4 regions of the Paenibacillus sp. FSL K6-2441 genome follow, and region 4 is predicted to be linked to each of the others. Evidence: riboswitches for the same ligand, from Rfam matches in the RefSeq annotation. Region 4 holds a riboswitch; each other region holds the start of a gene.

Region 1 (7,299 bases), 950 kb from region 4:
ATCACCCATAGCGATACGGACGACCCTTACGCCCTCTTGAAGCAACGCCTCGCGGGCTCGCTGGGTACGCTGGGCTTTGAGAAGGAGCAGGTCTCCGTGGCCAACTTCGAGCGAATGCAGGAGAAGCTCTCGTTCTCCGAATCTGTAGATGTTGGATCTTGGCTTCGGGACATGCGGGTGCGGAAAAGCCCAGAAGAAGTCAGCAAGATCAAGCACGCCGTACATCTGATCGAACAGGTGCTTAGCGAATCGCTGAAAAAAGCAACGGAAGGCGTAAGCGAAAACGAGCTTGTTGCGGAAGTCGAGTACCAAATCCGCAAGCTCGGCGCAGACGGGCCTTCCTTCGATTCCATGGTGCTGTCCGGCGAGAAAACTGCCCTGCCGCATGGCGTCCCCGGCGACCGGCAAATCCGGCGCGGCGATCTGCTGATGTTTGACATCGGCGTTTATGCGAATGGCTACGCATCCGACATCACGCGTACCTTCGCGGTTGGCGAGCTGACCAAGGAACTCGTCCGGATTTATGAAACGGTGCTGGCAGCCAATGAAGCTGCGATTGCCGCCATCCGGCCGGGCGTCACCTTCGCCTCCATTGACCGCGCCGCCCGCGAAGTAATCGAAGCTGCCGGCTATGGACCTTATTTTATCCATCGCCTTGGCCATGGGCTGGGGATCGACGTGCACGAGTTCCCTTCGGTTCATGGGGAGAACGAATTTCTCCTCGCAGAAGGCCACGTCTTTACGGTTGAACCTGGCATTTATGTGCCAGGCATCGGAGGAGTTCGTATCGAAGATGATGTGCTAGTCACAGCAACCGGCGTTGAAGTGCTCACATCTTATCCGAAACAATTAACTTATATCTAACATGTAATGTGATATTTATACTCGAAGAGCCCTGGCGATCTCCAAAAAATGATTCGCAGGGCTCTCTTTTTAGCTTTTTCCGATAGATTTAGACGTTTTTTTTGAAACTTTTTACGAAAACCAAAAAATGTAGGAATTTTTCGTTTTCAAAGGACCTTTTTTCCTATAAAATGATATTTATGAACCGCTGGTTAAAAAGAAAAGAGAGACAGCCAGGCGTATACTTCACATTTTTTAAGGGGAACGGAGAGGATTTTCGTGTTCAAGGTCATTAATCGCTCCATCAGCCGCAGATTGATGAGTACCTATGCGGTGATTATTGTCGTATCTTCACTTTTATTTAGCGTCAGCTTTTATAACATCTCTATGGGGATCATTGAGCAAAATGTGCTGCCACAGTTCGATAAAGTGCTGCAAACTAGTACTCAAGACATCTTCAAACGGTTAGATACGACCCAATCCCTGCAATTGCTCAGCGGTAAAGATAACTCCCGTTTTGCGGTGGAATCGTATTTGACGAAGAGCACTAAGGACTACAACTTGAGCACTGCTTATTTACTACATATTCAAGATGACGGCGCTACAGTTCTGGCGACGAATGAGAACTCGGAGATGACCCCCGGCGACAAGCTGGAGCTTCAGCCGGCCATGACCGCTGCGGCCAATGGCGGGGTACAAATCAGTGAGTTGTATACCGACAAATTCGGCTCGCACAAAACAGCTTTCATCGCGATTCCCGGCAGCAAAGCGATGCTCGCCGTGGGCCTTGACGCTACCTTCATCGATAAGAAGAAAGACCAAATTTTATACATCTGTATCGGCATCACCTTGCTTGTCATTGTGGCGGGCATGGCGGCAGCTTACTTTGTTAGTACGCGAATCACGAAGCCGATCCGAAAGCTCGTGACGGTCACGGAACAAATGGCTGGCGGGGACTTCCGCCATACCATCGAAGTGAAAGGAAATGACGAAATCGCCCAATTAGCCGGGAGCTTCCAAACGATGACTCATCAGCTCAAAGACATGTTCGCTGCCGTGATGCAAACGTCCCGGGCGGTCGTCGACGGCTCAGAGAACTTGTCCCGTTCGGTTACGACGTTTGAGGATCTGATCGCCCGTTCCAATGTAGCGACGAAGGAAATCGAAGCCGGCAGCATGACGATTGCGTCCGCAGCGGCCGAAAACGCCCGTGCGATGGAAGAAATTTCGCAAGGTGTACAGCACATTGCCGCTTCGTCTGCCGAAGTCACCGAACAGATTGGACAAGCTGCGGATGAAGCCGGTGCCGGGAATACTTTGGCACAAACGGCGGTTACGCAGATGCAGCATGTAGAAGATGCGGCTAATCGGACGCTGGGGCATATCCGCACGCTGAATGATCGCTCGGAGTCAATTTCAAACGTTGTCGTAACCATTACGGAAATTACGAAGCAAATTAATATTCTGGCACTGAATGCGGCGATCGAAGCGGCACGAGCCGGCGAGCACGGCAAAGGGTTTGCTGTCGTCGCCGAAGAAGTCCGTAAGCTGGCTGAGCAGTCCCGCCAGGCGATGGAGGAAATCGGTGAGAACCTGCTCAGTATTCGAGAAGAATCGGAAAACTCCGTCAACGCTATGCAACGGGCCAGCGAGGAAATCGTCTCCGGAACAGAACGGGTGAAGCAAGCTGGTCAGGCGTTTGAACAATTAACTAAGCTGATTCAGAACGTGAACTTGACGATTCAATCGGTCTCAGCATCCACCCAAGAGGTATCCGCCGGTACCGAGGAAGTGACCGCATCGGTGGAGGAATCCGCCAATATTACCGCCAAGTCGCTCGCTAACATGGAGCAAATCAGCAGCTATTCGCAGCAACAACTGAGCGAAATGGAAAATCACGCGCGTACGGTTCGTTCGCTGCATGAGCAGGCGTTGGCGCTGCAGGAGTCGATCGCAAAATTCCGGATCTGACTCTAAAAACAAAACGTACCCTTCACGCTCCCCTGATCGGGGAAGCGGAAGGGTACGTTTTGTTTTATCCCGTAATGGACACTGCGCTTGCAGCGTCTTCCGTTGGCTGATCCGACTGCGTATCCAGCTTCGATTCCGGCTTCTTCCAGTACGCTTCACTGCCTGGCAGATCGTCGAACCAGGTAGCATCATCCGGGCAAGGCAAAATCATAAATTTGCCGTATTCACCGTCCCGGGACTGATGATATTTGAGATAAGCCTGCCCGTTTTCAATGGCCAGGATTTCGATTTTTCCCGAAGAATGGCTCATTGAAAACCGCACGCGTTTGCCAAGCCCCGATGTACGGGCTTTCGCTTCCTCCACCAGTTGATATGCTCGTTTCAGCGGGATCACGAAATCAGCATTTCCGGCAACGGGACGATTGATAAAGAAATAGTACGGAGTGACGCCGGCCCACGATAAGCGGTCCAGCAATTCGCCAAGCACGGCCGCATCATCATTGATGCCTTTGAGAATCGGCGTTTGATTAACCACGATAGCCCCAGCGTCGTGTAACGCCTGGAACCCTCTTTGGGCTTCAGGGGTAATTTCGCGCGGATGATTGATATGCGCCATGACATAAATCCGTTGGTCTACAGTGGAGAACTCCCTAATCAGATCCAGCAATTCCGGATCTTCATAAATACGCATAGGATTAAAAACAGGAATTTTGGAGCCGAGTCGGATGATTTTTACATGCTCAATGGCTCTTAGCCGTTCGAGAATCGAACGCAGTTTCTTTGTAGCCAAAATCAAGCTGTCACCGCCGGTTAACAGGACGTTGTTGATCTCCGGATGCTGGGCGATATACTCGATGCCAGGCGTGACATCCGCCATCGCTTCCTTCACATCGTTGCGAAACAACCGTTTACGGAAGCAATACCGGCAATAGGAGCCGCAAACCTCGGACACGATCAGCAGCGCGGTCGTGCGGTATTTATGCTGGCAGCCAGGCACCACATAGTTCGCCGCTTCGTCGGAAGCGTCCCAACGCCCGTATTCCTTCAGCTCTCCCGTATTGGGGATCACCAACTTGCGGATCGGGTCCTCTGGATCATTCCAGTCGATCAAATTCAAATAGTAGTCATTCACCCGAAAAACGAATTTGTCCGTAATCGGTTTCAACTCCTGCCGCTCCTGCTCGGACAACTGGCTCACCTTGGCAATATCGGTGATGTACTTCGGACTAGCCATAAATCCTCTCCTCCTTTAATAGTGCGATGCGTAAAGAAGAAGCTCGAAACTTGCAGTGAATGCGAGTACTCCGCCGAATGCTCGGGTCAAAGGTCTTGCAGAACGCAAAAAGACCCCGCTTCAAAGAACAGGGTCATTAATTGATGACTGAAATAATATTAAAATGACCCATCCACTGCAAACGAGGTTAGCTGACGGGCTCGGGAAAGATGGTTCCCTACGTTAATCCTACAACGATTCGCCCCAAAAGATTGGTTCCCCCGCTTTTCGACTTTACCCATCGAAAATTAAGCGTACTTTTATCCTACCCTAACATCACCCGATTTGTCAAAGCTTACCTTGGATCCCGGCGATGTCGTAAATGAGATCCATGCGCAAATGCCTGCGAACCTGCTCCGCTAACCGATCGAAGGCTTCCTCCTTCCGCGAGGAAGAAACAAAGGTGACGCTCAAAGGTTCGAGCCCTTTGCTCGTACGCAGTCCGTCCAGCCAAGCACGTCGCCAGGCATCATTATGAAACACTCCGTGCAGATACGTCCCAAACACCCTGCCATCGGCGCGGGCTGCGCCTTCCGGATGTGTTTGCGTCTCAGCCTGTTCTAACTCCGGGGCTGTCCCTGACCCTTGTACTGGCTCCTCATTGACCCGAAGCATAAATAAGGGACGAGTGTCCCGCAGCTGCTGGGTCGAGCCGGCATGAATCTCATAGCCTGAGATCGGCAGCCGGCGGTTCTTAGAGTGCAGCGATATCGGCTGGTCCTCGCACGTATAGCCGTGCACCCGTACCGTTTTTTTGCCTGGGAGGAAGGTTGTTGCCAAGGGGAGCAGGCCCAATCCTAACGCAGACCTCGGTTCATTGGACTCCACGCCTTCGGGGTCATGCAGTTGTTCTCCCAGCATTTGATATCCGCCGCAGATTCCGACCAGCTGGGTGCGCGTCTCCTCTTCAATCAGGCTGCAAATAGCCTCCGCCAGCCCTTGCCTACGCAAAAATTCCAGATCGCTGATCGTATCCTTGGTCCCCGGTAAAATCACCGCATCGGGATGCCCAAGCTCCGACAGCTTGCTTACATAACGTAGCGACACGTCCGGTTCGGCGGCCAACGGATCAAAATCGGTGAAGTTGGAAATATGCGGGTAACGGATGACTGCGATGTCCAGTTCCTTACTTGGCGCTTGCTCTGGATGGGCAGGATAGGTATCCAGGACAACGGAATCCTCTGCTTCGATATCCAGATCAGGCAGAAAGGGGAGCACTCCTAGTACGGGAATTCCGGTCCGCTGCTCCAGCCAATCCAGCCCGGGCTGCAATAGAGACAAATCGCCGCGGAACTTGTTGATAATGAACCCTTTTACGCGGGCGCGTTCGTGTGGCTCAAGCAGCTCCAGGGTACCAACGAGAAAAGCAAAAACGCCGCCGCGGTCAATATCCCCCACCAAGATCACGGGAGCATCCGCCCATTCAGCCAAGTTCATGTTGACGATATCCCGTTGCTTCAGGTTGATTTCGGCCGGGCTCCCAGCCCCCTCGATCACCACAATGCCATGCTTGTCGCGGAGCCGGCTGAGCGCTTCCATCACCAGCGGCTTGGCTTTAGGCAAAAATTCCTCACGATAATCAGATGCGCTTAAGTGGCGGTAAGGACGCCCATGAACAACGATCTGCGAATGCATGTCCCCAGTTGGCTTGATCAGTACCGGATTCATGTCGGTGGTGGCGGCAATGCCGCAAGCCTCCGCCTGAATGCCTTGGGCCCGTCCAATCTCTTGGCCGTCCGCTGTAACATACGAGTTCAAAGCCATATTTTGCGACTTAAACGGAGCTGGTCTAAGCCCATCCTGCGCAAAAATACGGCACAGCGCCGTCACGATCACGCTCTTGCCCACGTCAGACGCCGTCCCTTGAACCATGAGTACAGCACCTGATGCTGATGCGCTTTTTTCCTGATCCTGATCCAGAAGCTTCTTATGATTTTCGCCCATCGCGTTCCCCTCCTTTCCAAACCGTGCAGCAGTGTAGTATCTTGCCAGGGCCTTTTACACCATTATCCCCTTCGATCAGGTGGTGGTGATGACGCTCGACCTTTCCACCATTATCCCTCTCGATCAGGTGGTGGTGATGACGCTCGACCTTTCCACCATTATCCCTTTCATTCAGCATACGGTGATAATGCACGATTTTGATTCTCCGCTACTTAACAGTCGACCTGTTTCTCTTAGGATTCTCGATTAATCTGTCCAGCTCTAACCTTCTTCTTTTCTCCTTGGTTCTGATTCAAGGGGATAATGATGCAAAAGCGCTCGCCGTAGAAGGTCCCCTCCCCCAAGAGCACCTCCGCTCCGCGAGTTATCAATGGGCAAAAATCAGCACTGCAAGCAGCAACAGGACAGCTTCCAACCCTTCGCCCAGCGCCCCGTAGGTATCGCCGGTCAAACCGCCGAGCTTGGCATTGATTCGTCGAGCGGCCCAAGTTCCCGCCGCCCAGGCGATAAAGGGAGACAGGCCGATAAACAGCAGCGATCGCAGCAAAGCCGATTCCTCCATTCCTCCCAGCAACACGAGCAAAGTGAGCAGCAACACTACAACGGATATCGTCACCGCCATGATGGTGCTCCCCCAGGCATCCCGTTCGCTGAAGCCGTGGAATTGCGCAGCCAATCCCTCACCTTGCCGGGCCATGGGCCAGCGGTGCATCGCCCGGGTCATAAACCACCGGCTCCACAGAGGTGCCAGCCATATCGCCAGCCCTGACGTCAGCAGGCCCCCTTGGAAGAGCGAGGTCAGCAGCGAGGCTTTGAGCATCAGCAATAGGACGCAGGCCAGCACGCCCATGGCGCCTACCCGGCTGTCTTTCATGATCTCAAGCATCTTGTCGCGTGACCGGTAGCTCAGCAGTCCGTCGGCCGTATCCATCCAACCGTCCAAATGCAAACCTCCAGTTAATCCAACCCAAATCAATAAGGAAAGGATGGCTGCCGGGTACGAAGGAAGCAGCCAGTCGGCAAGCAAGCCGCCTGCCCAGACGACAGCGCCGATTGCTGCTCCGACAAGCGGATAATAGGGGATACTGCGCCGCAGCAAGTCCGTTGTAAAATCCAGTTCAGCCCGTACCGGAAAGCGTGACAGAAACTGGAAGGCCGCCAAGATCGGCTGCAGAGCTCCATGCTTACCCGCCCCGGAGGGCGCTTTGTGCTCTGGTCCGTTCGTCATAAGCGATACTCCCTGCTTTTCAACTCGATGGGGATGCCGG
Region 2 (7,299 bases), 390 kb from region 4:
TCAATATCGATTAGAGCCGAAGGTCATCCGATTCGTGCATCCAAGGGCGGGAGCGGAAGCGAACATGGTGCTGATCGAGGCGCTGCGGGACGGCAAGCCGGATGTGCGGGTACTGCCGCCATTGATCGTATATAATGAAAACGGGGAATACTGCGAAGAAATCATGAATATCTATTACGGGCCAAAAGAGGGTAGAGCATGAACGTTCAAGTACAGAAGAGCTTTGAAAATGCTGCGAGGGACACCACCCCAGCAGGAAACGGCAAGTTGTTCCTGGTTGGCACGCCTATCGGGAATTTGGAGGATATGACCTACCGGGCCGTGCGCACCTTGCAAGAGGTGGACATTATCGCGGCGGAGGATACGCGGCAGACGCGCAAGCTGTTAACGCATTTCGACATCTCTCCAGGTAAATTGCTGAGTTATCACGAACATAATAAGGCCGCCAGTGGCCCAGAATTGATCCGCTTTATAATAGAAGGAAAAAATTTAGCGCTAGTCAGCGATGCCGGTCTGCCGGCGATTTCCGACCCCGGAAGTGATCTCGTGAAGCTGGCGCTAGAGGCGGGTATCGCAGTCGTTCCGGTGCCCGGAGCGAATGCTGCATTATCGGCGCTCATCGTTTCCGGTTTGCCAACGGATCGATTTACGTTCCTTGGATTTTTGCCAAGAGATCATAAAGAGCGGGAACGGTTGTTGAAGTCGTTGGAGGATCAAGAGGGAACGATGTTGCTGTACGAATCGCCGCATCGATTGATCAAAACGCTGGAGTCCCTTCTCGAGGTTTGGGGAGATCGGCGAATCGTATTGGCGAGAGAATTAACCAAGCGTTATGAGGAAATGGCTCGGGGGACGATTCACGATTGCCTGGCTTGGCTGCAGGAGCATCCGCCGCTGGGTGAATATTGCCTCGTTGTGGAAGGGGCACATCCCGACCAAGTGAAGGAGAAGCGGGATGCCTGGTGGCAAGCGCTAACTGTGGAGGAGCATGTCCGGCATTACGAAACGGAAGAAGGGCTGTCGCGGAAGGAAGCCATGAAAAAAACTGCGGCCGACCGGGGGGTTGCAAAGCGGGATATCTACAATCAATTATTGTAGCCCCACTTCTCTCCGAAATCATGAAATATTATCCAATTCGGCCAAAAAAGGGGCCTTCGCTAAGCCGGGTTCAAGCCTAGGAAGGCGCCAAGGAGATATGAAAAAGGTTAGAATTAACAGTTTCAGTAAATCTATTATATACTATATTTCTTAATTTGTCACAGGGGTCGGAAGCTCCGTAATGCATTCATGGCAAACAATTTTGCCTTTAAAGTAAGTTACGTTCTCCGCATTACCGCAGAAGATGCAAGCAGGCTCATATTTCTTGAGCATAATCCGTTCACCGTCTACATAAATTTCGAGCGCATCTTTTTCTCCGATCCCCAGAGTGCGGCGCAATTCAATTGGAATGACAACACGGCCTAATTCGTCTACTTTTCTTACAATACCTGTGGATTTCATCATAGGATGATTGCCCCTCTCGCTATAATTTGGAATTGTCATTATTCGACATCATTCTATCTTTTCTGATTTTTATAATACCAACCATTGCCAGATTAGTCAACCTATTTATGGTATAGTTCAACATTATTTCTAAAAAATTCGGATACACAACTCCGAGAACCTTTACGGAATCTAGCAAGTTCACAATGATCTATAATTCGACATTTTGGAAATCGTCATCCGGTCATTTTACGACACAATTCGACATATCTTGTCGTCTCCACACGGTGACCCGCCAAATTTTATGAAAAAGGAGTGTTGGTTCATGCATCGTCGGCTTAGCGAAGAAAAAGTGTTCAAAGACCCCGTACATAATTATATTCATGTACAGGACGAAGTGATCTGGTCGCTCATTAATACGCCGGAATTCCAGCGGCTTCGCCGGATTCGTCAGCTTGGAACATCGTATTTGACCTTTCATGGCGCCGAGCATAGCCGTTTTTCCCATTCGCTTGGCGTTTACGAGATTACGCGGCGGATTATTTCGCAGTTTGAACGAAGCGGCTACACCGATTGGCCCCGCAGTGAGAAATTGGTAGCTTTGTGTGCGGCGCTACTGCATGACCTGGGGCATGGTCCGTTTTCCCATTCTATAGAAGAAGCTTTTCAAATGCATCATGAGGATTGGACCTGCAAAATCCTCTTGGGGGAAACCGAGGTGGGGAACGTCCTGCGCGAGATTTCTCCGGATTTTCCGGACAAGGTGGCTGCGGTGATCCGGAAGGATTACGAAAATCCGATTGTGGTGAACTTGGTCTCTAGCCCGCTGGATGCGGATCGGATGGATTATTTGCTGCGAGATGCTTATTTTACCGGCGTAAACTACGGGACGATTGACATGGACCGAATTCTGCGGATGCTTCGACCTTTTCAAGGGCGGGTTGTTGTCAAAGAATCGGGGATGCATGCGGTGGAAGACTATTTGATGTCGCGGTATCAGATGTATTGGCAGGTCTATTTCCACCCGGTGACGCGGAGCTCGGAGATCATTCTCCGGCAAATTTTGCGACGGGCGAAGGAATTATACCGGAGCGGGCATTCCTTTAACTTCTTGCCGCATCCGCTGCCATTTTTATTTCAAGGGGATATCGGCGTTGCCGATTATTTGCAGCTGGACGAAGCGTTGATGCAAACGGCTTTCATGCAGTGGACGCGGGAAAAGGATGAGCGATTAAGCGATTTATGTTCCCGGTTTTTAAATCGCAAATTGTATAAATATGTAGAATTGGACACGCCGGAACTGGAAATGCTGGAGGAGATTCGGAACGCTTTTAGACAAGTGGGCCTACAACCTGAATACGACATGGAAATTGATTTTCCGACCGATCTGCCGTATGATGTGTTCCGTCCGGACGATGGGGTTCGACAGAAGCAAATTTTGCTGTTGGACCGGCAGGAACGGCTCCGGGAAATTTCAGAAGTATCGGATATCGTGCGGTCGATCAGCGGCTTGCACCGAGGGAAGACGCATTTGTACTATCCGGATAATAAATTGTGTGCTGTGATAGATCGGCTGCCCCGCCCGGTAGCCCGCATTTTCGAGCAACGGAATTAGGAGGATGACAAGGTTTATGTTATTTGATACGCATACGCATTTGGATGCTCCCCAATTTGACGAGGACCGCGAGGAAGTGATCGCGCGCGCCGTGGAACAAGGGGTTACGCGGATGATTAACATCGGATTTAACCGCGAGACGATCCCTTCGACCATGAAGTTGGCAGAGACCTATGACTTCATTTATGCCGCTGTCGGCTGGCATCCGCAAGACGCGATTACAATGCAAGAGGGCGATTTGGACTGGATTGCAGAATTGTGCAAGCATGAGAAGGTCGTCGCCATCGGAGAAATTGGGCTGGATTATTATTGGGATACGTCACCTAAGGACGTTCAACATAAGGTTTTTCGTGAGCAAATTGGACTGGCTCGCAGCTTGGGCATGCCGATTTCCATTCATAATCGGGACGCTCACGAAGACGTGGTACGCATCCTTCGGGAAGAGAAAGCCAATGAAGTTGGAGGCGTGATGCACTCTTTCTCCGGCAGTTGGGAAATTGCCAAAATGTGTCTAGATTTGGGATTTCATTTGTCGTTTGGCGGGCCGATTACGTTTAAAAATGCAAAACAGCCAAAAGAAGTGTTGGCCAAGACGCCGATGGATCGATTGCTGATCGAAACGGATTCCCCTTATTTAACGCCGCATCCATATCGTGGTAAACGGAATGAGTCCGCTCATGTCCGCTTGGTTGCAGAAATGGCAGCCGAGCTCAAAGGGGTCACTTTTGAGGAAATCGCGGAAATTACCACCCGAAACGCATTGGAACGATTTGGAATCCCGAGTATTTGAGAGCAAAACGGATGAAATAAAGAGGATTTCGGAAAGATTAATGCTTTTTAACCCTCAAAAACAAGGTCATTACATTTTTTTAACCATTTTTTTAAAAAAACGTGGTTGATTCGTCCTTTACAACCTGCATCGAAACAGGATAGAATCTTTTCAGTATCGATTCGGTTCGTTTTGAACCGTACGATGCTTGGTTCCATGAACCAGTCTCGCTGAATCTCCTATGACGGAGAACGGGGGAACCAATACGGATTGCAGTTGGCGATAGCCTGTATGCGTTCGTATTCGATTTCTTTCCAGGGTCTATGGGGTGAATTCAAGGTCATTGCGCCATGAGCGAATGTACTGAGAAAGGGCGGCTCTCTTTCGCCCGAACCCGACAGCTAACCTCGTAAGCGAATAAGAGAGGTCACTCGTGCAGCTATTACACCCAAGACATTCAAGAAGCCACGAAGGAGTTCCTCTAACTCTTTCTCCCGGCTTCTTTTGTTTTGAATAAAAGTAATAGGGTCGTCATACTGTTGGAAAACAGGAGGTGACGACAAGCAGGAGAGACTGGTCAAGGATGCAAAACGCTTAGGATTAAATTTAAGATCAGTGTTCAAAAAGTCAGGTTTTTCAGCACCGAGAAGGTTGGATGAAGCTTGGGACTGAGTAGCGCAGCGTACATGGGGGTACGTGAGCAACGGAAGGCCCGGCTGAATTCAAGATTCGATGCCGAATTCACTTCTTGACCTGCTTCGTGATCAAAAGATGACTTTTTGACTACCTTAGGCGTTTTGTAAAAAGTAACTGTAGTCGCGTCAATCGTTATCATGCATCGACCTAGACGGCGGGACTATGAAGGAGGACGGAAGAAATGGGCATTTTCCGCAAAGAGGAGACCCATGAATCACGCTCATCCAGCATGTCTTACGCAATGCGATGGAAGCATGAGAATTTACGTCAGATAGCGTTCGTCGGCGTTCTGGCCATCGCGGGAATCATCATCATCCTAATCTGGCTGTATAGCCAGGCACAGAAGGAAGTATCCCTGATTGTGGACGGGAATGTCCAGTCTGTGGAGACAACCCAATCCAGTGTAGCTCATCTGCTGGAGGAACAATCGATTAAGCTCAGTGCGAAGGATTCAGTATCCCTCCCGCTGGAAAGCTCGCTGAAGAACGGTGACCGCATTGTCATAGTACGCGCGAAGCCGGTCAATGTGACCGCGGACGGCAATACGAAAGTCCACTTCACGACGCAAAGCAAAGTAGAGGGCGTATTGTCCGAGCTCGGCATCACTTTGGATGAAGACGACAAGGTGACCCCGGCATTGGACAGTAAAGTTACCGAGAACCTGAATGTCAAGGTCGTTCGGGTCAGCAAGCAAACGGTGCAGAGCAAGGAGACTGTGCCCTTTAGCGTGGTCAAAACGTCGGACGACAAGCTGCTAAAAGGTACCACGAAGGTCATTCAAGAAGGTACCGAAGGTCTGGTCATTCACAACATTGAGAAAACCTACGAAGACGGAAAATTCGTGGCGAAGCGTTGGCTCGGCAAAGAGGTCTCCAAGGACCCTCAGCCGAAGGTGATCGCAGTCGGCACGAAGAAACCTACCGAGGTCCTGTCGGCCAGCATAAGCCGTAAGGGAAATACGGTGAACATCAGCGGGACGACGACCAAAGGTGGCGTCTCATTCAAATATAAAAAGATCCTGAAAAATGTTACGTTAACCGCGTATTCGGCGGAAGAAGACGGGATAGGCACCCGTACGGCTTCGGGTACCCGCGTGACGGAAGGCAGAACGATTGCCGTTGATAAAGACGTCGTTCCGCTTGGTTGGTGGGTATACATCGAAGGAGTCGGCTTCCGTAAGGCAGAGGATACGGGTGGAGCCATCGATGGAAATAAGATGGACGTCTATTTTGATAGTCTGAAGGATGCTAAGAAATTCGGCCGCAAGAAGGGCCGCACCGTATACGTAATCGGTCCGACGAAGCCGGAATTGAACTAAGATCTCGTTCTCTTTCGTTTTACAATGCGGAGGGAATGAGATAGTATTAGGATGATGAATAAGACAGTGGATTAGAAGGACAGTGGATTAGAAGAGGATGATATGATCCTCTTCTTTTTGTTATTCTGGTGGAGACAAGCAAGAACAGGAAGGAAGACAGATCCATGATCAAAGAGGTCATCGTGGTGGAGGGCCGAGATGACACCGTGGCCATTAAACGAGCCGTAGAGGCGGATACGATTGAGACGGGGGGTTCGGCGATAGGCGAAGCCGTGCTAAAGAAAATCGCTTTGGCGCAGGAACGCCGGGGCGTGATTATTTTTACGGACCCCGACCATGCCGGGGAGCGGATTCGTAAAATCGTGGCAGCGCGGGTGCCGGGCTGCAAGCACGCTTTCCTGCCTGAGGTCGAAGCTACGAAGAAAGGCGACATCGGGGTGGAGAATGCCTCGCCGGAGGCGATCCGCACCGCGTTGTCCCGGGTGCGCAGCGAAGCGCCGGGAGTAGAGGCCGCAATCACCTGGGAAGACTTGATTAACGCAGGGTTAATCGTACACCCGCAAGCTGCGGCGCGGCGAAAAGCGCTGGGCGAGCTGTTGGGTATCGGATATTGTAACGGAAAGCAGCTCTACAAACGGTTAACCGTGTTCCGCATCAGCCGCGAGGAGTTTGCAGCTGCGTTAGCCGAGTTGGAAAGCAAAGGAGTTTAAGAACCATGAGCATAAGGGAAGACGTATCCACACCGCGCCGGACGAAGGAGATCATTCAGCGGCACGGTTTTTCGTTCAAAAAAAGTCTGGGGCAAAACTTTCTGATCGACCAGAACATCCTCGGTAAAATTGTTGCCGCCGCCGAATTGGACAAGACCCAGGGCGCACTGGAAATCGGGCCGGGCATCGGCGCCTTAACGGAGAAGCTGGCGCAGGAGGCAGGCAAGGTGGCAGCGGTGGAGATTGACCAGCGGCTGCTTCCGATTCTGCAGGAGGTGCTGGAGCCCTACCCGCACGTCCATGTGATCCATGGCGATGTGTTGAAGCTGGACCTAAAGGCTTTATTTGCTGCGGAATTCAGCGGGGTGAGCGGCGTCAGTGTCGTCGCCAATCTGCCGTATTACGTGACGACTCCCATCATGATGAAGCTTCTGGAAGAGAAACTGCCGCTGAAACATATCGTCGTCATGATCCAGAAGGAAGTGGCCGAGCGCATGGCTGCCACTCCCGGCGGCAAGGACTACGGCAGCCTTAGCATCGCCGTGCAGTACTACAGCACCCCGGAGATGATCTGCACGGTGCCGCACAGCGTGTTTATTCCACAGCCGAATGTAGAGTCCGCAGTGATTCGCTTAACCGTGCGGGAGACGCCAGCTGTGGCGGTTCAGGATGAGGCGTTTTTCTTCGAGGTGGTGCAGGCTTCTTTTGC
Region 3 (7,299 bases), 300 kb from region 4:
AATCCGGAAATTGCTGAAGCATGTTGGAGATCGCCTTAGCTAACTGACGAGCTTCCGGTTTCACCACGGCTTCTCCTGAAGCGAAAAGCGCCTTGTCGCTAATCGTGATCATCAGCTGGGATTGATTGAGTTTCGTTTCCAGGTCATCCGTTAATCCATTTTCCTTGATATAGGTGTCTAGCTGCTTCTTCAAAGCTTCCAGGTTCTGCTGTTCTTGACGCTTCAGCTCGTTCTTCTTCGTCATTAAGCCATCCTGGGTGGATTTTGGCGTCTCGATTTCGCTGAGCGAAGTCTTGTTGTTGCTGATCATGGCGTTTTGATCGAGGACACTGGTGCCTCCGGTCAGCACGCTCTTAAATGCTTCGCTCATCTCTTGGAATTTCAGAGCATCAACCGTGCTCATCCCATAAAGGACGATAAACAACGCCAACATCAGCGTCATCAGGTCAGAATAAGGGAGCAGCCAGCTCTCGTCGGCATGTTCCTCGTGATCTTGGTGTTTTTTATTCTTTTTGCTCACCATCACCGGCCCCCTTTTCAAAGATTTCCGCACGTTCCGCAGGGGTTAAGAACACGGCAAGCTTCTGTTGAATAGCAATCGTAGACACACCCGATTGGATGGACAGCAGGCCTTCCACCATCATCAACCGGATCTCCATCTCTTTCTTCGAGAGACGCTTCAGTTTATTGGCGATTGGGTGCCAAAGAACATAACCGGTGAAAATACCGAATACCGTCGCGATAAATGCACCCGAAATCGCATGAGCCAGAATCTCCATATCGCTCATGTCGGACAATGCGGCGATCAAACCAACCACCGCACCGAGTACCCCGAGCGTTGGGGCGTACATCCCCGCCTGGGAGAACATCAAGGCGCCGGCTTTGTGCCGTTCTTCCGTAGCGGCGATATCCTCGGTCAGGACATCCTGAACGAATTCCTGATCGTTACCGTCGATGATCATCCGCATGCCGCCGCGCAGAAAATCGTCGTTGATCTCTTCGACCTTCGCTTCTAGCGCCAGCAAGCCTTCGCGGCGGGTAATGGTCGCCCATTCCGTAAACAGGGTGATCAACTCCGCTTTGCTGATCATTTTCGGTTTGACGATCGTCATTTTGATCAAGGTCGGAAACTTCTTCAACTCCGATAACGGGAAGCCCATAAACAGCGTTGCCGCCGTTCCGACAAAGATGATGACGAAGGCCGCAGGGTTCTGAACCAAGCTTTCTACGGGTGCGCCTTTCAGGAACATCCCTAAAATCAGGGCGATTAATCCGAGAATCAAACCAATAATTGTTGAAAATTCCATTGTACACCTCGTCCTTGAGAGAAATTGATACCAACTTGCCCTTCCGCGTCCTTGCGGAAGAGACTGACACACCAGTCTGAAACGATTAACTATTTTATCGACAGATTTCCCTTTTTTTTTAAGTGGTTTTTTCCGGTATAATAAGATTACGGTCAGAATGGAGAAGGCCGAAAGGGAGGATATCGCAGTGGGCGTAAAACACGGCAGGGATTATGAATTTATTTTGGCTGATTTGACGAACGCGGTTGGCCGGATTCAAGATAGCTATCTTTTCTTCGAAATGGAGCCCTCGGAATGGGAAGGGTTATCGGATACGGATCGAGGCGAGGTGCTTGAAGCTCTGGCGGAGGATTTATTCTTTGGGTTGGGCTCGGAGCCGATGATTGAGGTAGGCAGTGCGATCGTGATCTATGATCCCGAAGGACATCGCATCAATATCCTGATTGGGGATTCCGAATTGACCTCCGTATCCTTGATATGACCGGATACTGTTGCTGCCGCTGTACCGTCCAATGGCGATAAGCATGAAGGCAGGGGTTTGAGAATACAATAGTTGGAGACGAAGCTAGGACAAATCAAACTTCAGATCCTGGTGCGTGACGAGGAAACTTACATATACAGGAGTTCTTGAAGAGAACGGGAGGAAGAATAATGCCGTTTACACCGCAAGAAGTAGAAGCGCATTTGGAAAAACTGGAAGGATGGGAACTAGAGGAAGGACGATGGATTTTTCGTAAATATACGTTTTCCAACTTTATGAAGGGAATCGCATTTGTTGATGAGGTAGCAGCGATCTCGGAAGCATTTAACCACCATCCCTTTATCACGATCGACTATAAAACGGTAACGCTCCGTTTGACCTCTTGGGAGGAAGGCGGCATTACGGCCGTCGACATCAAGGAGGCGCAGCAATATAACGAGGCCTACGAAAAGATGCGGTCAGGGGATTAACCAAATCAGAGCATGATCGAAACTATAGGGGTAACAAAACGACCGCCGGGAACGTAAATTCCCGGCGGTCGTGCTTTTTCGTGCTTTTATTTTTTCTCCGCAAGCCACATGGCGACGTTCGCAATTTCCTCTTCCTTTAAGCGATCCTTAAAAGAAGGCATCATGCCGCCCTTCCCTTTAGTGATGATGGAATACAGTTGTTCTGCCGTCAATTCCGAGCCGATCTTCTGCAGATTTGGGCCCGCTCCGCCTTGCAATGTATCACCGTGGCAGGAGATGCAATTTGCTTTGACGATGGCTTCGGCTTGTTCTGCGTTCATGGTGATTTCAGGCATTTGCGGCTTGGCTTCTTGCTCAGCCTCTTCCCGGCTTGGCAAGGTGAACATCAATACTAGGGCTAAAGCGCCTGCGATGACGAACAAACCGCTCATGATCCACTTTTGCATTTCAATCGCCCCTCCTATGTATGCTACCTATCCATTATAACGGAACACGCGGGTTGATCATAGTCTTTGTGTCCAAATTAGGAACAAAAATGATCCGTTTTCATTAAATTGTGTGCCATAAGTCATAGTCTTAATCAAAACAGGACATAAAAAGGGGCGTGCCTTTATTCAGGCAGCCCCTTATGAACCATGCAATAAAACGGTTTGGACACCCCGCCAGGCGTCATCTTCTCGTACAGATCCGTGATGACAAACCCAGCCTTCTGGTAGGCCCGGATCGCCCGGGTGTTCCAGGTCAGCACTTCAAGGTCAATCTGGTTTTCCGGCTTACGGCGCCGGGCTTCCTCCACGATGGTCCTCACAAACTGCTTGCCCAGCCCATGGCCGCATAGCTCGGGCTTCATGCCGATGCCAAGCCGGGTGACTCCTTCCATCGGGAAGTACTGTGCGAAGCCGGCAAGCTCGCCCTTTGCATTCAACACGGAGACATACTGTTCGGCGCGGATCGCCGGGTTCCCAAACTCCACGTCGAGCGCTTTCATTTGCTCCCAAGGCAGCCAGCTGTAGATGTCGTAAGGAGAATCGTAACGCCAGGTGCAAATTTCCGCGCCATGGGCTTCTTCCATCGGCACGATACGAAACGGAGACATCGATTGGTCCATATTGCCCCTCCTTTGTTAAAGGAAAGTCCGTCGTAATTGTTCCATTATCCTCACAATAGCCGGAATTACGCAGCTTGTAAAGGTTTTTGCCCCCCCTTCGGGAAATTGTGAGATTTGCGCGGGATTTTTAGCTTTGTGGCAACCTTTTTCCGGGCTGTTTCGTTATATAGATAAGGGTGCAGATAAAAAAAGACCGCAAGGCGGTTCTAACAGGAACCCGGCCTGCGGCGAGTAAGTGATGATGAACAGGATGAAACCGATAGATCAATGGATTACGATTCCGCAGCGTAGACGGAATAACCGTATTTACTGAGAACTCGCTTCGCGCCAACGTAGCGGTTCTGGTAATAACTATTGCTTAACTTGTCGATCCGGATGCCCTTGGATGAGGACGCGTGAGCGAATTCACCGTTGCCGATGTAAACACCGACATGGGATACTTTGCCCGTCCCCGTCGTCTTGAAGAAGACGAGATCCCCAGCTTGAAGCTCGCTCTTGGGTACCGGTGTGCCTTGCTTATACTGGGCGGCGGACACACGCGCCAGCTTGATGCCCATCTTGCTGAAGACGTACCGGGTAAATCCGGAGCAATCAAATCCCGCTGTCGTGGTGCCTCCGAATTTATAAGGCGTCCCGTACACGGAATCGACGATACTGGATAGCGTCGTTGTCTCGGCTTTTGCGGAGTCGGCAAAGGCGCTACCTGCCCCCAAGGTAAATAGGAGGGCTAAACTCGTTACCGCTGCTGTCAAAGTCTTTCTCAAGATGTCTTACTCCTTCCAAGGCCTACGAGGTTAGCTTATGGATTCGGTTGAAGGTTCCCTATGATTTGCTATAGAGGTAAGTAACCTTGATTGAAATGGTAGTTATTAGTTTGGGAGCTGTTACCTTTATAGCGAAAATCAATTCACCCTATGGTGGGTCCCCCGCTTCCCGGGTGCGTGGGAATTCGGCAGTTTCATTGTAGATTGCACCCAAGATCTTGCACAGAAACAGTTACAACAATAATTACAAAGTTGTTACCATTTACGTTGTTCATTTTACCAAAGGCGTCCAGAGTTGACAAGTTTGTCGAAAAAAAACGCTTCTATTGGCCTGTTTTCGCGAGGCGATTCGTGGGTAATGGTTCCTAAGGGACTGGGGCTAGGGAGAAGGGAAGACAAGGAAAAAACCCGCAGAGACGTTGTTATCAACATCCCCACGGGCTTCGTAGCGAGTTCTTATTGAACATCATCGTGTTCAGCAATTTCACCGGTCACATCTTCATACTTGTCGTTGCTCATGATCCGTTTCGCTCCAACGTAACGCTCGACGTAATACTTCTCGCTTAATTTGCTGATGACTACACCTTTGGAGGAGGAGGCATGAGCAAATTTGCCGTCGCCGACGTAGATGCCGACATGAGAAACGCCTTTACCGGAAGTATTAAAGAAGACCAAATCGCCCTCGATCAATTCGCTCTTGTCAACCGCAGTTCCCATTTTGTATTGGGATGCGGATTGGTGAGGCAGCTTGATGCCGATCTTCGAGAAGACGTACATCGTAAATCCAGAACAGTCGAACCCGTCGGTTGTGGTTCCGCCCGCAACATAGCTGCTTCCGAGCGCGCCGCCGATGACGCTGTCCAGTTTGGAATCGGCGAAAACGCTGCCAGTTCCAATGGTGAAAAGCATGGCAAAACTTACTGCTGCTACCGTCAAACGCTTCTTCAAGAAGTTATGCTCCTTCCAATGCCTACGAGGTTAGCTTAAGGATTCGGTTGAAGGTTCCCTATGATCCCTCTAAAGCGAGATCAATTCACCCAAAGTGGTTCCCCCGTTTCCCTGGTGAAGGGAATTCGGCTTTGTTTTTCACACCTGACATTTCTTATTTGACATCCGGCACCAATCTCCTGCCAAAGATGACAAAAATAATTACAAAACTGTTACTGAAATTGCGTTGCTGTTATTGTAACAAAGTCAGGTATCTTTTGGCAATGCCTAATTCACAAGATTAAGAGGGGAAATAGGACTGAAGGCCTTCGCCAAACGGCGAAGGCCTTGTTGTTACGGGGTTTTTGAGGAGTTAAAAAATTTTAACTTTTTTGTGCCTTTGACTGCCAAAGATGAAATTGAGAGGCGATCTTCCAGACCTTAAACGTGCAGCGGAAGAGGGGATAAGCCTGCTGCAGGATCAGGGCCAGCATCCCCGTCCAAACCCAAGATGCGGTTCCGAACAGAAGGAAGAGGATCAGGCCAAAAGCCCCGAGAATCAACGAGATGGAGATGCCCTGCAAGAGGGTTCGGAAGCAAACCAGCAGGGAATTCCAAACCCCGGCCTTAAACAGGTAGCCGAACTGGACAAATAACAGGCACTGCCGGATGAACCAGCCGTAGATGAACCAGCCAAGAATCAGACCAAGCCCGGTGAGCCAGGTTGCCATCGGGATTTCCATCCCGGTGAGTCCCGGCCAGAGCGACAGCAGCCTCGGTACAATCCAGAAGGCGGGCAGCAAGGTAAGCACGAGCTCCATCGCGTAAAACAGAATCACCGGTTTGCCAAATTCCTTCATCCCTCGGAACAGGGGGAACCCCGGGCTGCGGTGATCGGCCGGTGTGAAGCCGTAGAAGATTCCGGCTTGGATCAACGGAGTCAAGATCATGCGCAGGACGACCATCCCTGCCAGCAGCCAGCAATACAGCCGAACCTCGGGATTGCTCCATAAATTCATTTGTCCCTCAAGCAAGAACAGTAGTTTCGACAGCGCAGTGGGCGGCGGGTCAGGATATCGTTGCAGCAGCGCCATTACCGCGGTATCGACCAACCGGTACAAGAACAATCCCCACAGCAGCTGGTACAGAAACAAGATGATGACCGAGGGAAATTGGCTTTTCAGGGCAGTCCACCCCAAACGAACGAAACTCATTTCTTTCCCTCCTTATAGAAGTATGGACCTAGGTTTACCACAGAAGTCCCCCAAGGATCGCTTCAAGCAGCTTGGTGACGCTCATATTGGAGCGGGACAGCGTGGTTTCAGGGACTTCCGCTTTCAGATAGTTGTTGATGTGAAGGTTCTCCACCGTTAAGGTGTAATCCGGATCGATCTGAACCCATGCCAGCGGTGCTTTATATTGCATCTTGATCTCGAGGCGAGTATCTTCCCCGTTCCATTGCTTGCGTACGGTGTGACCATCGGTGAAGGTAAACAGCAGCGGAACCTTCGGGTGGGTTGCCCCTTTGCGGGTAAAGACTACGTTCGACTCGTAAATCCGGCCGCCTTCTTGGCTGATCGGAGTGATCTGAATTTTTTCCACTGCAAAATCCGCCATTTTCCCGTCATAGACGTATTGCTGAAAATACTCTTTCCAGCTGCGGCTGGTCACTTGCTCAACCACCCGTTGGAAGTCGGCGGTCGTTGGGTGCTTAAACCGGTACTTCTGGCTGTACGTGCTCAGAATCCGCTTCATCGTCTTGCTGCCGACCTGCCGCTCGATGTCAAGCAGGATTAACTTGCCTCGGTAGTACGCATTCTTGGCATAACCGTCCCCGGAGCCGTATTTCCAGGCGTTCTGGGTCAAGGAAGCCGGCGAGGTAATCATGGCGGACTGGATCGGCAAATTCGGGGTGATTCCGAACTCCTGCTCCATGAGCTTATCCTCTGCATAAGAGGCAAAAGCTTCATCCAGCCAAGCTTCCTCGAATTCATTGTTGGCGATCATCCCGTAGAAGAACTGATGGGCGATTTCATGGATGACCGTGCGCTCCAGATCGTCGTATCCGGGGGAATCGCTGACGGCTCCAAACGCGGTGACCAAGGTTGGATATTCCATACCTCCCGCACCGTTTGCGTTCGCCGGTGGAACCACAACGGACAGCGTGGAATACGGGTATCGTCCATACCACTTACTGTAGTTCGCCAGAGCTACCTTGGCGGCATAGAAGTAACGTTCCTTC
Region 4 (7,299 bases):
CAAATGATAAGGTACAGTCGCAATGACGATATCTTTCTTGTTAAACAAATAAGCTCTAAGCAACAAGCTCGACTGATTATGCAAAATATTCTGCCACCAGTGCCGAGGAATAAACTGAGGAATCAGGACGGTAATGTGATCGGTCTCCGCCGTTTTCCATTCCACGGTATCAATGAACTTCATCAGCGGCCGGATAATGCTGCGGAAGCTGGAGCGCAGCGTAATGAGCCGAACCCCCGGATTCCATTCCTCCCACTTCTTCTCCATCCGTTCGATGTCCTCATCATCAAATCCGACATACACCGCAACAACGTTATCCGTCAGCGATTTGGCGTAGCTTAACGAGTTCATCACGACACGGGTAACGCCCGCCACCGGCACGACGATCGTGCTGCCCTTTATGCAAGGTTTGTCTTTATCGATGTCAATCCGAAGCTGGTCGGCGATATTGATATAATGTCGATGGATCTGGTAGAAAATAAACATCACGAGCGGCAAGAAGATAAATACGAACCAGACATGTGAAAACTTCGTGATAATGAAGATGAGCGTAATGCCCAGCGTCGTCAGCATGCCAATCGTGTTAATCGTAAGCCGGAACACCCAACCTTGCGGCTTGCGCTTGATCCAGCGCACCATCATCCCCAGTTGGGACAAGGTGAACGGAATAAATACCCCAACGGCATAGAGCGGAATCAGGCTTTCCGTGTCGCCGTGGAATCCAAGAACCAGCAGCGCCGAGGCTACGCCCAGGAAGATAATTCCGTTTGAAAAGCCAAGCCGGTCACCGCGCACCATAAACGCATGCGGCATGTATTTATCTTTGGCGAGCATAAACGCCAGCAGCGGGAAGGCCGAATAAGCCGTATTGGCTGCCAGAAACAGGATTAATGCTGTAATGCCCTGGATCAAGTAGTACAAGATCCCGCGCCCAAAGGTCGATTCAGCGATTTGAGATATTACGGTGGCCTTCGGATCCGGAGCAATTCCGTACCAATAGGCCAGCGCACTAATACCGATAAACATGGTGCAGAGAATGATACCCATCATCACCAGCGTGGTTGCGGCATTCCGCTCCGCCGGCGGCTTGAAGTTCGGAATGGCGTTGGACACCGCCTCAACCCCCGTTAAGGCCGAGCACCCCGAACTGAACGCCTTGAGCAGCAGGAACAAGCTGACGTTGGATACGGCCGTCCCGAACTCCGGTGCGCTGGCATGAATCCCGCCAGTCCAATACTTGTAGAGTCCCGACACAATCAGGACGAAGATGGAGGCCACAAATAGATATACCGGAACCGCCAGCATTGAAGCCGATTCCGTGACCCCACGCAGGTTCATGATGGTCAGTATAGTAATCATCAGGAGGGCGATCAGCACCCGCTGATCATGCAGCATAGGGAATGCGGATGTTATGGCATCTGTACCGGCTGACGAACTTACAGCTACCGTCAGTATATAATCAACAAGCAGCGAGCCGCCGGCCAGCAGTCCGGTTGACCGCCCCAGGTTATCCATCGCTACGATATAGGCCCCGCCCCCAGTCGGATAGGAGAAAATCGTCTGGCGGTACGACAGAATCAGAATCAACAGAAGCCCAAGTACCGCAAACGAGATCGGGATCGAATACCAGAGCGCGGAAAATCCCGCCGCCATCAGGACGATCAAAATCTGCTCCGTACCGTATGCCACGGAGGACAACGCGTCCGACGACAATACGGCCAATGCCTTAAGTTTGCTTAGCTTTTCTCCTTCAATTTCGGTACTTTTCATCGGTCTGCCGATCAGTACCCGCTTCAGTTTGCTTACCATGATGAAATCCTCTTTTCATTCTCAAAATAGCCTTCAATCCTGATCCGCTCGTAGTCCTTTAGGCTTCCCATTCCTGCAGCGAACAACACAAAAAGGCCGCAGGAAAGTTGGACCTTCCCGCAGCCGCTTTAAAAAGTTCAAGCAGATCACTGCGACAATTCCCTCTTTCGGACGCTTACGGAGTTAGCTGACGGATTCGGGCACGAAAGCAGCCCTACGCAGTTTGGCCAAGTTGGCCAAATCAAGCGATTCACCCCGGAAACCCGCCCTTTTGGACGCGTTTCATTGGTTCCCCCGTTTCTTTCTGAAATAAAGAAAGAACTCAGCGATCAGGTATTTTCGCCATATCAAATTGCTACGGATGAATCATACTCCCCGCCTCAAGAAGTGTAAAGATGAGGAAAAGGCGAATGGGTCGGAAAATGGGATCGACCTTGTTCGAGGAAGCGCATACATCATCCTCTTGCATTCATTTTTGAGGGCAGGCTTGAATTATCGAAGCATACATGCAAAAAACACCGTAAGGAGCGACATCCAGTCGCTTCCTACGGTGTTCTGATCTCAAACCGATACAGGTTTAAAACGAGAGTCCTCTCAACTTCTTATCCAGCAGCTCGAACGCCAGCTGCAGCCGATCTTCCGGCACCTCGCTATAGCGATCTCCGATACTGATTTCAAAGGTACTTCCCCCATCTGCCTTCTCCTTGACGAAAGAGGTTAAGCCAACCCCGGTTTCCCGATATACCTCAATCAGCACGGGCTCCAATCGATCCTTGGGAACGTCCGAATGAACATGGAACATGTTGGACACCGGGATCGCCGGGACGGTCTTCATCCGATGACATTGATTAAACAGACTGGAGAGCTCCTGCGCTTGCCGATAATACATCCCCATCTTTCCTATGCGCTGCTCATAGTAGTAATCCGCACTCAGAAAATAAGGATACAAGCTGATGAGATCCCCGCCATGGCGTCTTTTCCACACCTTAGATTCCTTCGTCAGCTCCGGATCCCCTGCCAATATGGCTCCGGCGATTCCGCCGATGCCTTTGTAGAACGAGATATAGACGCTGTCGAACAGGGCGCAAACCTCTGCGGCGGTTTTTTCGTAGTAAGGCAACACTTCGAACAGTCGGGCTCCGTCCAGATGCAGCTTAATGCCCCGCTCCTGGCAGTAGGCGGAAATGGCTTCAAGCTCCGCGAACGGCGGCAGCTGACCGCCGATTTCGCGCTGCGGCAGCTCCAGCAGCAGGCACGAGACATCCTCCGGCAGTTGCCGAACGTCCTCCATCTCAATCAGCCGATCCTTATCCGCCAGGAGAATCGGCTCCAGCCCGTGCAGTTCCTTTAATCCGTCTTCCTCATGAATTTCCAAATGGCATAAAGGATGATAGGCCACACGTTTCGATCCCTTACGGTCGCACCAAATCCGTAAAGCAATTTGCTGCGCCATCGTGCCGCTCGGAAAAAATACAGCCGACTCCTTGCCGAGCACCGCAGCCATTTTCCTTTCGAAGGCTTCCAGCGCTTGTCCTGTACCGTACATGTCGCTGTCTACCCCGCCGCTGATCTCGGCAAAAGCCTGCTTCAGCACCTCTACATTCCGTTTTCCGTGGCCCACCACTTGATAAACCGTCCGGTCAAAGGCCGCCTTCAGTGTCCGCCTATCCAGTACCCCATCATTTCCATACATGCTCCTCGCCGCTCCTCTCCCATGCTGTCTGTCTAGTTTGTATGATCATGCTTATTATAGCGCCATTTGAAGCAGGAATCGATTATCAGTAACGAGTGGATTTGTTACTACTTACTCCACTTTGAAGTTTTCCACTTAGTGAATCATTTCGAGCGAAAACAATGCGCTCTCCTTGATCTCCAGAGCGAACTCGATAGACCAAGAAGAATCCTCTGTGGAAGCCTAATTTTGTCTAGCTACTGAAGAGAACCTAACAGTGAGCAAGGCACGGTTTTTATCTATCTTCATTAGCACTCCAATAGAAGTCGAATCCTCCATTTACAGTATCACTCTCCCTAACTAGAATCGATGACTAACTGAATACTTTTTTACCATTTTTAATCGGGTAGGAGGCTACCCATTAATTAGGCAGCCGACCTCCCACACCACCGTACGTACCGTTCGGTATACGGCGGTTCCATTAGCAATGCGCAGTAACTTGTCGATAATAATCAGAAAAGAAAAGGAATCCGAGGTTCTTCAGCCTATTGTTACCGAGGGACTTCGAGAGGATTGGGCTATTGGAGATTCTCCAATAGCCCTTTCTTGTGTTTGCGTATTCCCACGCCTTCTGTTCATGAATTCCGAGCGATATAAGCCTTTCGAGTTTCGTCCTCACTCGTTTCCATTGCTTCCAGAAGACCATTCGGATACGCCTTCTCATCCATTTATCAGTGGTTTGGAGTAGTTGTTTCATGTCAGCAAGCTTGAAATAATTTACCCATCCCATGATGTAACGCCTAAGCTTCAGCGCCCGGTCGGTGTTGCCCATTCCGTTGCTTCTCGACGTTAGCTCTTTCACTTTAGCTTTCATCTTGGATACGGATTTGGGATGGATTCTGACCCGCGTTTCCCCTTTGCTCTGGTAGAATGAGAAGCCAAGAAATTTAACTTTTGTCGCATCGTCCACGATCGTTTTCTCCCGGTTTACCTTGAGAAACAACTTCTTCTCGATGTAAGGGAGAATTTTCGTCAGGGTACGCTCCGCACTCCTCCTGCTCCGGCAGAATATGAGCATATCGTCTGCGTATCGCACGAATCGATGTCCTCTTGCTTCCAGTTCCTTGTCCAATTCATTCAGCATGATATTGCTGAGAATCGGACTTAGGTTCCCTCCCTGCGGTACGCCGATTTCCGTGTCCTCAAACTTATGCTTCACGACGACTCCCGCCCGGAGATACTTATGGATGAGCGAGATCACTCGTCCGTCTTTGATCGTTCTTGAAAGCACTTCGATGAGCTTGCTTTGGTTGACGGTGTCAAAGTATTTCTCCAAGTCCATATCCACCACGTAACGATATCCCTCTTGCACGTATTGTTGGCTTCGTTTCATCGCGTGGTGTGCGCTCCGTTTGGGTCGGAATCCGTAGCTGTTGTCTGAAAACTGCCTCTCATAAATTGGCGTAAGCACTTGGGCGATTGCCTGCTGGATGACTCGGTCAACCACTGTTGGAATGCCAAGGTTTCTCTTCTTTCCGTTCTCTTTGGGAATCTCTACCCTTCGAACGGGATTCGGGCGGTACTTGCCGCCCAAGATCAGTTGCTTGATGGTCTCGCCATTGTCTCTGAGATATTGTAGAAGTTCATCTACTCCCATCCCGTCGATTCCGTGCGATCCCTTGTTCGCTTTGACTCTCTTGAATGCTTCGTTCAAGTTGTCCCTGCTAACGATTTTCTCAAGCAACCGGTCCTTCGACTCGGTTGCGTTGGTGTCGTCGGTTTCGGTTATCCTCGCAGGACTGTGCACTCCCGCATATCCTTCGTGTTCCGCACTATTCTTTTGCAGAGAGTCTTCCGTTGGAAGTTGGCTGCCCTTGGCTCCTGTTTCGGTAACTTTCATTGACTTCACCTCCTAAGGTTCAGCCCTTCCCTCGAACCGTCGACTGTTCGCAGTACTATGGCGTCTGCTGACTTCTCATGATAAATCTTGTTTCAACCGTGATTCGAAGTGCATCTCCTCACGTCCATGAGACCTCCCACGGTAAGACGATTCACTTTCCTTCCATATACCCACATCATTTACATTGGTACGTCCGTGTAGTTAATTGGACTTCGTCTTGTTTAGCAGACTCATCCCGTATCCTATGCCTGATGATGTTCGTGTTCCTTGGGCCGGAAGTTTGCCTCCAGCTTCCTTTGGATTCCACCTCGCGGTGGACACCCTTGCTCTTGGCTAGTGGTTGGTAACTACAAACCCCCACAGTGGACTTTCACCACCTAGTTAATCGCCATGCGTGGCACACTAAAAGAAAGAACGCCTGTAAATACAAGCGTTCTTCAAAATGATATGAATACAACCCAGTTTTACTACACAATTTTCTGATTAACTATTTCAATTTCAACTAATGTAATTCATTTACAATGAAGCCGGGATACTTTGATCCGAAAAGTTCCCCTCCTCATCAACCGCTCTAACAGTCCATACAGTATAGTCTTTTTAAATCAACCGTTCTTACATAGATTTTCTTGAAGCTACTACCGCTAACCGTAACTGGCACTGTATAGTCCAGCCAGGTTTCCGAACCTTCAATCCGATACTGTGATTTCCATGTACCACTTTGATCATCAACCCCATCAAAAATAGTTACTACAAAACTAGAATTGCTCCAAAGTTCCGGACTTATTGCGAATTCAGGATCTGAAGGCGGAAGCAAATCTATATTAACCTTGTATTTCTGCGTTTTTTCAATATTACCGTCAATATCTCTAGAACGATAATAAATGATTGTCTTATCTTGATCTTTTATCGGAAAGGGTTGAACATAGCGATTCCATGTCTGTCCTCCATCAAGACTGTACTCCGAATAGTCAATCGCGGAGTGCTCGTCAACTGCATTCAAACCGATAGTCACCGGGCTAATGTAATAAGATTCTCGCCCTTTGTACCTATCACTTCAACGCTCGTCTCAGGTGGAAAATAATCCTGCTTAATCGTAAAATTAACTTCTTTAGGATCTTCGATGTTACCCATATTATCGATCGATTGATAAAGAACGTGATAAACCCTTTTCTCCGAGAAAATAACTGGGGTTGTATAAGTTAACCAACTCTGGCCATTATTCAAACTATACCGAGTCTCAACACCCCCGGGCCCGAACTAAGTACAGTTAAATTCAGTTCCACACTCCCATAATATATGCCACTTACATGTCGATTCCCAATTAGTGAATGAGTCGTAATTGGAGAATCTGATGCTGTTGCTGTTGCTATCGTCCATCCCCCCCCATACATGGGGAGAAGATGGACAAAAATAGTGCAAAACATATAGAAATGCTCAAATATCGTTTCATAGAAATCCTCCACATAAAATTATTATTTAATCTCGGACTTCTCTACTTCATGCCATAAATAACTAAGCAATATAGGAGGAGTATAGATAGGCATGATCCATTGGTAAGTCAAATCTAAAGTCAACTCACCCAGCCAAAATCGCCCTTTCTCATCTAGCTGCATTTTCCATTTTCCACTAGCAACAGCCTGTCCTTTATCAACTCGCTCTCTGGCTTCTTCGTATGAGAATTCCACTCCTTTTTTGCGTTCAATTTCTTCTAGAGCCAACTCGTAATTCCGCTTCTGTTCCTGCTCCTTCTCCTCGGTGAATTCCGAATCGAATACGACAGAAAAGTCCAGGCCTTTGAACTTATGACTTTCTATTAAGTCTTTAAAGGCTTCGGTGACATATACTCTTGTAGTTGCACGTTCTTTAAACTTAAAAATATAAGTCCACTTAGGTATTTTGGTAAAATCAAATACAAGTT

Evidence for each region. A riboswitch is a leader RNA that binds a small molecule or an ion and turns the genes downstream of it on or off. The one in region 4 is predicted to bind cyclic di-AMP.
Region 1: it holds a riboswitch for cyclic di-AMP, as region 4 does, so the genes downstream of both, NSQ80_RS05910 (KamA family radical SAM protein) here and NSQ80_RS01855 (APC family permease) in region 4, are expected to answer to the same signal.
Region 2: it holds a riboswitch for cyclic di-AMP, as region 4 does, so the genes downstream of both, NSQ80_RS00145 (3D domain-containing protein) here and NSQ80_RS01855 (APC family permease) in region 4, are expected to answer to the same signal.
Region 3: it holds a riboswitch for cyclic di-AMP, as region 4 does, so the genes downstream of both, NSQ80_RS00580 (C40 family peptidase) here and NSQ80_RS01855 (APC family permease) in region 4, are expected to answer to the same signal.

What each region holds. Positions count from the first base shown of each region.
Region 1 covers NZ_CP150174.1:1,374,734-1,382,032, reverse strand. Annotated here, with positions in the region: gene NSQ80_RS05920 (Xaa-Pro peptidase family protein) at 1-864, shown strand, start outside; gene NSQ80_RS05915 (HAMP domain-containing methyl-accepting chemotaxis protein) at 1,123-2,814, shown strand; gene NSQ80_RS05910 (KamA family radical SAM protein) at 2,879-4,048, opposite strand; cyclic di-AMP (ydaO/yuaA leader) riboswitch at 4,210-4,352, opposite strand; gene NSQ80_RS05905 (cobyric acid synthase) at 4,376-5,959, opposite strand; gene NSQ80_RS05900 (hypothetical protein) at 6,015-6,224, opposite strand; gene cobS (adenosylcobinamide-GDP ribazoletransferase) at 6,399-7,259, opposite strand; gene cobU (bifunctional adenosylcobinamide kinase/adenosylcobinamide-phosphate guanylyltransferase) at 7,256-7,299, opposite strand, start outside.
Region 2 covers NZ_CP150174.1:27,788-35,086, forward strand. Annotated here, with positions in the region: gene NSQ80_RS00120 (tRNA1(Val) (adenine(37)-N6)-methyltransferase) at 1-202, shown strand, start outside; gene rsmI (16S rRNA (cytidine(1402)-2'-O)-methyltransferase) at 199-1,098, shown strand; gene NSQ80_RS00130 (AbrB/MazE/SpoVT family DNA-binding domain-containing protein) at 1,249-1,503, opposite strand; gene NSQ80_RS00135 (HD domain-containing protein) at 1,808-3,097, shown strand; gene NSQ80_RS00140 (TatD family hydrolase) at 3,114-3,887, shown strand; cyclic di-AMP (ydaO/yuaA leader) riboswitch at 4,085-4,297, shown strand; gene NSQ80_RS00145 (3D domain-containing protein) at 4,744-5,880, shown strand; gene rnmV (ribonuclease M5) at 6,045-6,590, shown strand; gene rsmA (16S rRNA (adenine(1518)-N(6)/adenine(1519)-N(6))-dimethyltransferase RsmA) at 6,596-7,299, shown strand, end outside.
Region 3 covers NZ_CP150174.1:125,908-133,206, forward strand. Annotated here, with positions in the region: gene motB (flagellar motor protein MotB) at 1-520, opposite strand, end outside; gene motA (flagellar motor stator protein MotA) at 504-1,307, opposite strand; gene NSQ80_RS00555 (hypothetical protein) at 1,495-1,788, shown strand; gene NSQ80_RS00560 (4a-hydroxytetrahydrobiopterin dehydratase) at 1,959-2,258, shown strand; gene NSQ80_RS00565 (cytochrome c) at 2,345-2,704, opposite strand; gene NSQ80_RS00570 (GNAT family N-acetyltransferase) at 2,869-3,366, opposite strand; gene NSQ80_RS00575 (C40 family peptidase) at 3,639-4,130, opposite strand; cyclic di-AMP (ydaO/yuaA leader) riboswitch at 4,135-4,331, opposite strand; gene NSQ80_RS00580 (C40 family peptidase) at 4,587-5,078, opposite strand; cyclic di-AMP (ydaO/yuaA leader) riboswitch at 5,083-5,219, opposite strand; gene NSQ80_RS00585 (hypothetical protein) at 5,441-6,271, opposite strand; gene NSQ80_RS00590 (M1 family metallopeptidase) at 6,306-7,299, opposite strand, start outside.
Region 4 covers NZ_CP150174.1:422,590-429,888, reverse strand. Annotated here, with positions in the region: gene NSQ80_RS01855 (APC family permease) at 1-1,809, opposite strand, end outside; cyclic di-AMP (ydaO/yuaA leader) riboswitch at 1,967-2,147, opposite strand; gene NSQ80_RS01850 (beta-eliminating lyase-related protein) at 2,387-3,502, opposite strand; gene ltrA (group II intron reverse transcriptase/maturase) at 3,963-5,381, opposite strand; gene NSQ80_RS01840 (hypothetical protein) at 5,953-6,381, opposite strand; gene NSQ80_RS01835 (DUF1629 domain-containing protein) at 6,854-7,299, opposite strand, start outside.